DNA from 2 places in the Pseudoalteromonas sp. OF7H-1 genome. Region 2 is predicted to be linked to the other one. Evidence: predicted binding sites of a transcription regulator. Region 2 holds the regulator's gene; the other holds the start of a gene.

Region 1 (6,477 bases), on a different contig from region 2:
AACATAATACCATGACCGACTTTACAAGCAGGATGGATGTCAACACCGAATACTTCAGAGGTTCTGCTCTGTATAAAGCGAGCCAGCTCTTTTCTGTCTTGACGCCATAAGCAGTATGCCAATCGATGTGCTTGGATTGCATGAAAACCTTTCAGATTTAAAATTACGTTGAGATAACTATCGGCAGCTGGGTCGCGATCTTTAACGGCTTTTATATCATGTGCAACATGAGTCAGCATGGTATCGCAGTGTACAAAGGCCTGATCAAACAGCTCGCGAATTGTAAATGCTGACACCACGGCATCCGCCAACTTATTTGCAACGATAAAGCTTAATGCAGCACCAAGACACTCGTGATTTAAAATACTCGAGTAAACGTGACTAGCAAGCAATGGCTCGCGAGCAACCAACTCATTGGCTTCTTCGCGTAACTTATTCCAAATCTCATGTCTCATGTGACGAACTTCCGATAATACTGATACTTCTCATAGTGTAACGCTTAGAGTCATTAAGTGTCATGTATTATAAAAAATCAGGCTTCAAACACTTGGTTATATCTAATAACCAACCAACATATTTTAGTCCGGTTTTAAACGCCTTCAGTTGGACCAAAGATTCTTACAATTTTGCACTGTCGAACTGAACAGATCTTCGTATAATAACGCTCCATTGAATACTACCAACGCGGGATCGCTAATATGTCGATAAAGATCAAGACAACGGATACCAACAAACCAAATGGCACAGGGCTTGCGCGGATAATCAAAGCAACGCATTGCTCAGCGAAAGGAATGAAAGCAGCCTATAAAGAAGAGTCGGCATTTAGACAAGAAACGTGGTTACTGGTGGCAAGTCTTCCTTTATCAATCATATTGGCGCAAAGTATTGCTCAGTGGGCCTTATTGGTCAGTAGTGTACTGTTGATATTGGTCATAGAACTTATCAACTCGGCAATCGAAGCACTGACAGATCGAGTGAGTACCGAGCATCACTTACTATCTGGTCGTGCAAAAGATATGGCATCAGCGGCCGTTACGCTGACATTATTAATTAGCTCATTAATTTGGATAGCTGCCGCAGTGGAGTGGTTCAACACCATAACCTAAAATTACGCGTGGTTTTGACACAAAAAAATGGCGGCTAAATTTTTAGCCGCCATTTTTTATTAAGCTGAATAATCGTTATTCAAACACTTTTTCTACATCTAACGTTTTAATATTCTTACTTGGAATATTTAGCGGGTATGTAGCAATTTCAGCATCTTCAGCCAGTAATACATCAGGCTTTTTCGTGTTATAAGTCATAGGAGATGACTGCTCAGCACTTAAACGCTGCGCCATATCTTTTGCATCACCAGTGATAAACACATAGTGAATATCTTCGCTCTGCAAGTTCTCTTTGATAACGCGATTGATGTCTTCAACAGACAGCGACGCTAGCTGCTTTGTCACATAGGCAACAAATTCATCGGTGTTGTAGAACTGGCTATCAAGTGCATAACCTAGCTGTCTATCTTGGCTCGCCACCATTTGCGGCACAAAGTTGATTAAGAAGTTACGTGTTGCTTCAAAGTCTGCTTTGCTCATCCCTTCTTTGATCAGCTTATCGAGTTCAAACAATGCGGTACGCGTTGCAAAATGGGCATCGTTATTAGAACGAAGTGGGCGTAACCAAACTTGGAAAATTTGCTCACTACGACCTAAGTTTGCATCCGGCTTAGTTTGGAACATACCACGAGGGAAGTATTCGATATATGCATAATCACCATAGTTCATACCACGCACCTGACGGATACGCTGGTACAAGTGGCTGTTTGAACTGCGGTGCTCACCAAAGTATGAACGCACTAACCAAAGCGCAGCCCAGTCTTTACTGCTACGAACCGTGTCGATTGGGAAACCAAAAGACACCGCTGTTGATTTTGCATTCTTTTCTACGATGGTTGCGTGATGACCAGATAGCTTAGGCGCATCAGGCACTTGTAAACGTGCTTCTTCACCTTTAGGTAAAGCCGTAAGGTCGTTAAACATCGCTTCTTTTAGCTGTTTATCGAGTGCACCAGTAATACCCACGTTGAGTTTAGCTTGAGTAAATTGCTGAGCATAAAAAGCCTTAACGTCATCTAAAGTGATTGCTTCTAAGTCTGATAAATCACCAAAGTTATAGCTTTCGTATGGGTGGCCTTTGTACAGCTCGTGATAAAGCACTTCTTTACCTAGCTCTTCATCATTTGACGCTTTCAAACCAGCCTTAATGCCATCGATTAGCTCTTTTTTCAGACGTTTAAAATCATCTTCTCTGAACCCTGGGTTCAAAAGCTGCTGACTCACAATGCCATACCATTGATCAGCATTGTCTTTATGAATACGACCACGTAAAGAAATCATTTCTTTATCGATTTGATAACCAAAGCTACCAGCAATCGGGTACAGCGCCTTTTGAATTTCTTTGTATGATTGCGACTCACTTCCACCATTGGCAATCATAGCCGCAGTAAGCGCAGCAAGACCTTTTTTACCTGCAGGATCGGCAGCAGCACCTGTGTAAAAAAGAAAGTTCACATCCACCAGCGGTGAGTTATTGGTCTTGTCTAATACGTTGAAATAACGCGTTACTGGCTTGTCCATTTTTGCCACTAACTTGTCTAAGTTAACTTCCTTATCAAAACCAGAGACAGACTCAAGTGCAGACATAGTCACCGTTGTGCGGCTGCTGTCCACAAAGTATTTATTGGCAATATCACGAATATCTTTTGCAGTGACTTTATCAGCACTAGCATATAGCGCATTCACCACTTCAGGATCACGCTCAAAATGCATGTAGCTCGCGAGTGTCGAAGCAATAGATTGTGATGAGTCAAGGCCGTTAATAAAGCTGTACTTTAGGTTTGATTTAAGTGCAGCAAGTTTATTTTCATCTACCAGCTCTGTGCGTGCTTTTGCGTAAGTGTTATTGATTGCATCACGCACTGTCGCCAAATCTTTTTCATCTTCTACTTTAACGAAAACATGTAGAAGACCAGGGTCTTTGGTTTCAGGGTTATAGGTAAACATTTGGCTTGCAAGCTGTTTGTCTACCACTAGCTCTTGATACAGCGCTGAGTTTTCAGAGAAATAAAGCTGCGAGATCAGATCAAGTGCCGCTCGGTCTTTTTTCTTCGGCTCCCATGCAGCGCCTTTATACGAAACTAGCAACCAGTGACCCGGTAAGCCATCATATTTTTCGTGAACGTAACGCGCTTTGTCTTGCTTTGGCTCAACAGGAATATCGGCTTGGTAGTCACCCTTTTTCCAATTACCCCAATGCTTCTTCACCATAGCCATAGTTTCTTTAGGATCTACATCACCTACGATCACAAGTGATACATACTCAGGCTTATAAAAACGCTCAAAGAAGGTTTTACCATAGGCCATCTGATCTGGCATTGCTTCGATGTCTTCAAAAAAGCCCATTGTCGTGTGTTTATAGGTATGCTTGTCAAATGCTTCTTTTCTTACCGCAGAAAGCAGTTTTCGAACTGGGCTAGCATTATTTTTAAGGTACTCACCTTTAACAGTTAGTGCCTCAGTACGAAACTGCTCTTCACTGTAAGTTAGGTTTTGAAAGATATCCGCTTCAATTTCTAATACTTTATCTAAATGCTGCTTTGAGAAATTTAGGTGGTAGTTCGTGTAATCATTGGTGGTGTAAGCGCGATTATCAACACCTGAATTTTTCAAAATGTCCGAATAAACGTCTTGTGGATACTTTTCTGAGCCTTTGAACATCATATGCTCAAAGAAGTGAGCAAAGCCGGTTTTACCCGCTTCAACTTCATTACGCGAACCAACAGAAACCGGAATTTGTAGCGATACCACATCAGGATAGTTAGTTTTAACTACCATGACGCGAAGGCCATTTTCTAGCTCTTCCAAAACATAATCTTGGGCGAATACTTTATTGGATTGGGCAGCTTGAGTACTTACAGCTGACTGTTGAGCTTGGTCTGAATTCGTCGCTGCGCAGCCACTAAGCGCTAAGCTTACGGCAAAGCTGGTTGCTAGTAATTTGAATTTCATGAATTTGGTCCTAATCATATTTTTTATTCTAAGTAAGTCGTGTTCACTTACGTTAGCAAACCTCCTGATTATGCCCCAAAGTCATACTAATTCGCTAATTTCCAAGGTGATTTACCACCCTAATGTGTAAACAAATATGAAATTTTGGTTTGAGCGCTTGAGATAAATTCATAATTATTGAAATTCTTTCATTAAAAAAATCTATCTAGACGTCTAAATGGCTGCTATATTAGTAAAGAGATACAGAAATGCTTTTGTGGAATGAGGATTATGGCTTTAACGCTTCAAGAGAAAATCATTGACCCTAACCAAGGGGTATATTTAATTGGTACCACACCACCTAAGATTGGCACCGACCCAGAGCAGCTAAAATCAATTGCCGCTAAGCTTTTGGGCCGTTTACATGAGATTGAATACGACGGCGTGATCATCTATGACATTCAAGATGAAAGCAGTCGTACTCAAGTACCACGCCCATTTCCTTTTAAGCACACCGTTGATCCGTGTGAATATAGTCAGTTGATCCGCGAATTGTCGCACCTTGATGTAATTACGTATAAAAGTGTGGCACAGCGCGACAGTGAAGCTTTTGGCGATTGGTTAAGCAGCACCAAACAGCAGTATGGGTTAAACAATCTCGTATTAGTGGGCAGTCCATCTTCACAAGGCGATATTAAGTTACCGCTTTCTGAAGCCTATGATGTACTGAAGCATCATCAAGATAACTTTTTCTTAGGTGGTGTAACGATTGCAGAGCGCCACGCCAGTAAGCGTAATGAACACGAAAGATTAATTGATAAAACAGAGCAAGGCTGCCAATTTTTTGTTTCCCAAGCAGTGTATGACGCTCAAGCAACCATAGATCTTATCACGAGCTATGCTCGCACCTGTAAACAGCAAGGGCAAACACCAAAACGCATTATTCTTACCTTTACTCCATGTGGTGGGGAAAAAACCTTGCAGTTTATGGAGTGGCTGGGGATCTCAGTACCAGAAGCAACCAAATGGCGCATGTTAGATTCAGAAAACACACTAAGTGAGTCAATTCGTATTTGTAGAGAGAATCTAGATCAAATCTTAAAAAGCTGCTCACACCTAGATATTTCTCTTGGCTTAAATATTGAGAGCTTAACAAACCGAAAAGAAGAAATTGACGCGTCGATAAACCTTTATCGACTGTTGAAGGCGACCATGGAATTATGCCTTGCGGAAAAGCAAATTGCTTAATGCAGTCTAGGGCCTGTTGATCTTCCAAGTTTGTTTTTGCAGCAGTTTGATTGGTATTTATACAAGACAGAGCCTGCGTAGCATAGTCATTCTATGTAAGTCTGGCGATAACATAGTAGAAATGCCAATCAAGCGCTGCCCTTTGGGTTCACCTGAGTGCGCTTTGTTCATTGTTGCTCAACTTTTGCCTAGATTACTAGGCGGCAAGTCGAGCGTCGCGACCAAAACACACTCAGAAGAACAAAAACCAAACAGCGAAGGCCAACAGGCCCTATAGCCAGCTTCATCAAGCTGGCTTTTCTGTTAACCTTGCTGGATTATTCAAAGCCCAGATTAACTTAGGCTCAAGAAAGCGATTAATCCCACCCCAAGTAACAAGCGGTAAATGACAAATGGCATCATGCCCATGCGCTCTATGATTTTCAGAAAAAAGAAGATACAGGCATAAGCTGAGATAAACGACAGTGCTGCACCACTTAATAGCGCATTCCAATCAACCACTTCATCGCCGGTAGCAAGCTCTAAACTGTAATACAGTCCCATCATAGAAATGACCGGAATAGACATTAAAAACGAAAAGCGCGCCGCACTTTTCTTATCAAGCCCGAGTAATAAACCTGCAGTGATGGTAATGCCTGAACGCGATGTGCCGGGAATAACAGCGGTAATTTGTGCAAGCCCCAATATCAGCGCGCTTTTCCAGTTTAAGGCAAATTCGTCTTTGATTTGTTTCGCTTTCACATCGGCATACCAAAGCAGTAAACCAAATACTATCGTCGATGTTGCAATCACCCAAGCACTACGTAAGTAAACTTCTACGATGTCTTTAAGTAATGGGGCTAAGATCACGAATGGAATGGTGGCAACCACAATACACCAAGTCAGCCGGCTTTCTTTCGAGTGCGTACCTGAGAATGACTTGAACCATCCTGCCAGTAGGCTAACAATGTCTTGTCGAAAATAAATAACGACAGCCAGCAAAGTACCAACATGAACAGCAACATCAAAGGCAAGACCCTGATCTTGCCAACCTAGTACCTGTGAAGGTAGCAGTAAGTGGGCAGAACTCGAAATAGGTAAAAATTCAGTGAGACCTTGAATAATTGCAAGGACGACAATCTCAATAAAGCTCATTGCTTGGGAAACTCCACTTTCCATAATTTTTGAGTTGGGTTGTGATACTCCTGCCATA
Region 2 (6,477 bases):
TTGGCCACGACATACTTTAGTGTATTTTATGGCATTAGCGACTTTACGTGGATCTGTGCTGAACACACCAGTTGTATCCGTCCAAATTGATACTTGAGCCGCATCAAGATAACTTGCCAACAAAGTTGCGCTATAGTCACTGCCATTTCGGCCTAAGGTCACCGTTTCACCTTGTGCATTTGCAGCAATAAAACCGGTAACGATATAGATAGCGTGATCATCAATGGCGCGATAGCACGCTTCTTTGTTATGGGCGTGTAGTAACACCCCCTCTTGTTGTACAAATAACCTACGAGCGTCGATAGCTTTGGCTTCAACACCTTGAGAGCTTAGGTAGTTTGCTAATATACGAGCCGACCATAGCTCTCCATGTGCAAGTAAACTCGCGTAGTGAAGATGTTGCTCTTCTCGCCCTAAAGCGATTGCTTGCAGCTCATTGACAAGCTGTTTGAGTAACACACTGTGTTGTTCACCTACAAACAAGGCATCAATTAATTCACGTTGATGATTTTCAACTTGTAACAAGACATCGTTGAATGCGCGAACATCTTGCTGCTCAAAGCTTTGCCATAACTTCACTAGGGTATTCGTTGTTTTTCCTGCAGCAGAAACCACAACACTGTCACCTAGCTGACATTGCTCTAACACTATCTTGGCAACCGCCTGATAACGCTCTGGCGAGCTTAAACTCGAACCACCAAACTTATGTACTACTTTTGCCATTTACTCACCACAACGCTACTGTATGTGCAGGCGTTAATTTGAATGACTTAGCATCATCACTCGCCTGACTTTCATCAATACATGCAAATCCTGATTCCAGATCTGCAATGAGATCCTGTGCATCTTCAATGCCTACAGAAATACGAATCAACGTGTCGCCCACTCCCGCTTCTAAACGCGCTTGCGGATCCATACCTGCGTGTGTCATCGTCGCTGGATGGCAAATAAGACTCTCAACCCCACCTAAAGATTCTGCCAATGAAAAGTGCGTTAGAGACGTTAAAAACTTCGCTGATGTTTGCAGATCGCCTTTGATATCAAAGCTCACCATGCCACCAAAGCCGAGCTGTTGTTTTTTCGCAAGTTCGTGTTGAGGATGCGACTCAAGGCCAGGGTAATAAACTTGGCTAACATACGGCGACTTTTCTAAATACTCCGCAATAAGCTGAGCATTTTCTTGATGTTGGCGTAAACGCACGTTTAAGGTGCGCAGTCCACGTAGAGTAAGGTAACTATCAAAAGGTGCACCGGTAATACCGATATTATTCGCCCACCAAGCTAACTCATCACCCAACTCCTGTGTACGCGCGATCACCGCCCCCCCCACGACATCAGAATGACCATTGATATATTTAGTAGTTGAATGCACGACTACATCTACGCCAAAAGCAATGGGATTTTGTAGTGCCGGAGACAAGAAGGTATTGTCGGCGGCGACCAAAGCCCCCACAGCGTGTGCTGCATTTACGACAGCTTCTATATCCGTTAGCCTTAATATTGGGTTACTTGGTGTTTCAATCCAAACTAATTTAGGTTTGATCTGCTGCAGCTGTGCAAGACTTTCTGATTGTGTGAGATCCAAGACGGCTAATTTGAGCAATCCACGCTTAGCAAGCGATGTAAACAAGCGATAGCTACCACCATAACAGTCATGTGGAATAACCAGCGTATCGTCATGGTTAAGTAGCTGAGTTACTAGGTGAACGGCAGCCATGCCAGTCGCGGTAATAATGCCACGAGCACCACCTTCAAGTTCGGTAAGTGCCTGTGCAAGCACATCACGATTAAAGTTACCACTGCGGCCATAATCGTAGTCGCGTTTGGTATCAAAATCGGCAAAAGAATAGGTGGTAGAAAGGTAAAGCGGTGGCACTACTGCCCCATGTGCTTTATCAGCTTCTATACCATGACGCACTGCAACCGTCGATTTGTTAACTTGACTCATAAGGTCACCTAGATAGTTGGATGTTTAGACGTCTAAAAGGTTAGAACAACAGAAACTAGAAGTCAAAACATTTATACTGCTAAATGGCTAAATAACTAGTATTTGACTATCTTTTTTAAACCGATAAAATTTCGCCACTCTAGGCGTTGCTAATACGACTGAGTTATTGAAAACTATGGCAGAGATTCTTCTATCTCGCTATGGCGGATTAGTTTATTCATCTATTTGAGTTTGGGATTTATCTTTAATTCGTAAGGTTATCCCTATATTCATGCGGTTGGTGAATAATGTAGACCAGAACCCAGTCATATTGGCATTGATGTAACTGAGGCAAGTACACAATTATGGCAAAATGGAACGGTGAGTATATTCACCCATATGCAGAACACGGTAAGAAAGCAGAGCAAGTAAAAAAGATCACGGTGAGCATACCTCTGAATGTACTCAAAGTGCTAACTGATGAGCGTACACGTCGCCAAGTGAATAACTTACGTCATGCCACGAACAGTGAGCTTTTATGTGAGGCGTTTCTACATGCCTTCACAGGTCAGCCACTGCCGAGCGATGAAGACTTGAGAAAAGATAACCCAGAGCGTATTCCGTTAGAGGTAAGACAAATAATGGAAGAGCGCGGTTTGGAGATCCCAGAAATAAACGAAGAGTGATAACTACTCTTTCTCTGTGGACATACAGACACAAAAAAAGCCTCAATCGAGGCTTTTTTCATTTGGATAATACCAATGGTACTATTCCATATATCCAGCTGGCATATCGATTTGTGCCACACCTGATTCAATTGCAGCTACCGCTACCGCTTTTGCGATACGAGGTAACAAACGCGGATCCATTGGTTTTGGAATAATGTACTCAGGACCAAACTCAAGACTATCCACATCAGCCGCTTTTAACACTTCAGCAGGCACAGGCTCTTTCGCAATCGTTCTAATTGCTTCAACCGCTGCAATCTTCATCTCGTCATTGATAGCGGTTGCACGTACATCAAGCGCACCACGGAAGATAAACGGGAAACACAGCACGTTATTTACTTGGTTTGGATAATCTGAGCGACCTGTCGCCATGATCAAATCATTACGTGCACCGTGTGCAACCTCAGGGCTGATCTCTGGATCTGGGTTAGAACAAGCAAATACCACTGGCTTGTCAGCCATTAGCTTTAGATCCTCAGCAGAAAGTAAGTCTGGGCCAGAAACACCAACAAATACGTCCGCATCTGCAATCACGTCTTGTAACGTACGCTTATCCGTGTTGTTTGCAAACAGCTCTTTGTATTCATTTAGGTCATCACGACGAGTATGGATCACGCCTTTTCTGTCCAGCATATAGATGTGCTCACGTTGAGCACCGCATTTGATCAGTAATTCCATACAAGCAATAGCGGCTGCACCCGCGCCAAGACACACAATAATCGCATCATGAATATCTTTACCCTGGATTTCCAACGCATTCAGCATACCCGCAGCGGTTACAATTGCAGTGCCGTGCTGATCATCATGGAATACAGGAACGTCACAGCGTTCAATTAGCGCGCGCTCAATTTCAAAACACTCTGGCGCTTTAATATCTTCAAGGTTAATGCCACCAAATGTGTCTGCGATATTTGCCACAGTATTAATGAAGTCTTCGGTGGTGTTGTGCTTAACTTCGATATCGATTGAATCAAGGCCCGCAAAACGCTTAAATAATAGCGCCTTACCTTCCATAACAGGCTTTGACGCCAAAGGACCTAAGTTACCTAAGCCAAGAATTGCCGTACCATTACTGATCACCGCAACCATATTTCCTTTACCCGTGTAACGGTATGCATTCGCCGGATCAGCCGCGATTTCACGTACTGGCTCTGCAACACCTGGGCTGTATGCAAGTGCTAAGTCTTTTACGGTCTCGGCAGGTTTAGTGAGTTCAACACTGATTTTACCTGGAACGGGCTTCTCGTGATAATCTAGAGCTTGTTGACGAAAGTCTGTCATGGCGCGATATTTTCCTACGAAGTTAATGTGAGAGTGTGGTAAACGTTCGCATTCTGAATGTTGGCAACCTAGCTAGCTGGTTACAGCAACACACAGTGCGATTAACTATATGAGCGACGACATTCAACCACTCAACAAGCGTATGTGCTTTGCTGTCGCGGTATGTCAATAGGACATATAGTTAATCGACCGTATTCACACAATACCGAGTTTTGCTCATTATTCAAGTAAAATCAGGTCTATCCACTAGCACGGCATTTTCTATACTTTTCCGAGAAGATAAGCTCAATTTTAAGAAATATTTCACAAATAAAATGACTAAAACTTAAAAAACAAGACGCTAAAACCAGCACAAAATGTATAAAATTAGCACAAATGTACACCAACTATAAAAACAATAAGAAAATTGCAACTTAACTAATTTTAACGTCAAGATACCGACATTTAATCGCAATATACTGACTTTAGTTTATATTAAGTGCTCATACCTGATACTAATTACTATATGAGCTTTGATTATTTTCACAACTTAAGCTCGTAAATGTTCAATATTTATCTGCTAAATAGAGTTTTTACTCTACCCAAGAAATCAGTAAAGTTTTGCTGCCAAACTGGCAAGTTTTTTATTTTAGAAGAATAAAAGACACAATAAGACGGGATGACTGACGGTCTGTCTGTTGATGCAGAATAGGATGTATAAATCGGGAAGGTATTTTCAAACAGGCACAAAAAAAGCACCATAGGGTGCTTTTTTCGACTAGACCAACAAGATTACTTCTTGCTGCTAAGTGCACCGAAACGCTTGTTAAAGCGATCTACACGGCCACCTGTGTCAAGGATCTTCTGCTTACCAGTGTAGAACGGGTGACATGCAGAACATACGTCTAGGTGAATATCTTTACATAGCGTTGAACGAGTTTCGAACTTGTTACCGCAAGAGCACGATGCAGTGATCGTCTCGTAATTAGGGTGAATACCTTCTTTCATAGCAACCTCTAGTTAAGGCCGTATCGCTCTCCAAACCCGAAGTCTGGCACCATACGTAGTTATACAAAAATGTGGACGCGTATTTTAGTGCCTAACTGAACAATCTACAAGCAATATTTCAGAGTTTTTTATCACCGCCTCTGAGTACGTTTTCAATTCGTACCACCTTAGGTATATACTTCGTCACTGCGCTCACTTTATGGAATTGTAATACATGCTCATTCTTGAAGTAGCTTTAAAGCTGCCACTGCACCGAACATTCGACTATTTGCTAGCACCAACCATGCAAGTTGAAGCAGGAATGAGAGTCACCGTCAATTTCGCCAACCGTCGCTGCACAGCGATTGCGCTTGCTAAAAAAGACGACACCGATGTACCAAAAGAAAAACTCAAGCAAATTATTGAGGTGTTGGACGAGCATCCTGTCTTTAGCCAAGCACAACTTAGCTTCTTACACTTTGTCTCTCAGTATTACTGTCATCCAATTGGCGATACCTTATTCACAGCACTACCGGCAGTGCTTAGAGAGGGTGGAAGCCCAGACAAAACTCAGATCCCTGTCGTCAGATTAACGGAAAAAGGGCAGAAACTACCAACACTGCGAGCCAAAAAGCAACAAGCACTGCTTTCTCAATTATATGAAGGTGGCGCAATAAAATTAAGCGAACTAAAAGCGCTCGGATTTGCTAGCCAAACAATTAAAGCATTGGAAGAAAAATCGCTTATCTCACAATCTATTGAGCATGATAGCGATTGGTCGCAAAATGAATTACAGCTAGGCGAAAAGCCACGCCTAAACGACCAGCAAGCGACTATCTGCAGCGCCGTCAATGCACAAGTCGGTTACCGTACCTTTTTAATCGAAGGTGTAACGGGAAGTGGTAAAACCGAAGTCTACTTACAGAGCCTTGAAAACATAATAAAAGCGGGTAAACAAGCACTGATCTTGGTGCCTGAAATTGGACTTACACCACAAACGGTCAACCGCTTCAAAAAGCGCTTTAATAACCTGCCCATTGATTTATGGCACTCAAATCTAACCGATAACGAGCGCCTACATACTTGGCGTCGCGCCGAAAAGGGTCTGAGCGCCTTGGTTATCGGTACTCGCTCGGCCATTTTTTTGCCATTTCAAAATCTCGGCATGATCATCGTTGACGAAGAGCACGACAACTCGTTTAAACAGCAAGAAGGCCTGCGCTATCACGCCAGAGATCTCGCTGCATTTCGAGCGCATCAGGCACACTGCCCTTTGCTTTTGGGAACAGCAACACCGGCATTAGAAACATTACACAAAGCCATTACCAACAAATACCAACTCGTCACACTGAGTAAACGAGCGCAGACCCAGCACGATAACCAATTTCACCTTGTAGACATGAAAGGTCAGCCAGAACAAGGCGGGTTTTCACCAATGAGTTTACATTGGATGGAAAAAACACTCGCTCGCGGTAAGCAGGTTATGGTGTTTCTAAATCGTCGGGGGTTTGCACCAACATTGATGTGTCACGAATGCGGATGGCTTAATACCTGTAAACATTGCTCTACCAGCGC

What was found. Region 2 encodes MetJ, which represses methionine synthesis genes. Its sites were predicted from a motif close to TAGACGTCTAGACGTCTA; they were not measured.
Positions count from the first base shown of each region.
Region 1: the regulator MetJ is predicted to act here: its motif matches at 4,265-4,282, upstream of MHN30_RS20075 (methylenetetrahydrofolate reductase).

Region 1 is NZ_JAKRFX010000020.1:50,044-56,520, forward strand. It holds gene cysE (serine O-acetyltransferase) at 1-455, opposite strand, end outside; gene MHN30_RS20065 (diacylglycerol kinase) at 699-1,106, shown strand; gene MHN30_RS20070 (pitrilysin family protein) at 1,182-4,058, opposite strand; gene MHN30_RS20075 (methylenetetrahydrofolate reductase) at 4,329-5,285, shown strand; gene MHN30_RS20080 (undecaprenyl-diphosphate phosphatase) at 5,619-6,419, opposite strand; gene folK (2-amino-4-hydroxy-6-hydroxymethyldihydropteridine diphosphokinase) at 6,416-6,477, opposite strand, start outside.
Region 2 is NZ_JAKRFX010000003.1:409,378-415,854, forward strand. It holds gene metL (bifunctional aspartate kinase/homoserine dehydrogenase II) at 1-723, opposite strand, end outside; gene metB (cystathionine gamma-synthase) at 728-1,948, opposite strand; gene metJ (met regulon transcriptional regulator MetJ) at 2,293-2,613, shown strand; gene MHN30_RS06005 (malic enzyme-like NAD(P)-binding protein) at 2,695-3,936, opposite strand; gene rpmE (50S ribosomal protein L31) at 4,708-4,923, opposite strand; gene priA (primosomal protein N') at 5,138-6,477, shown strand, end outside.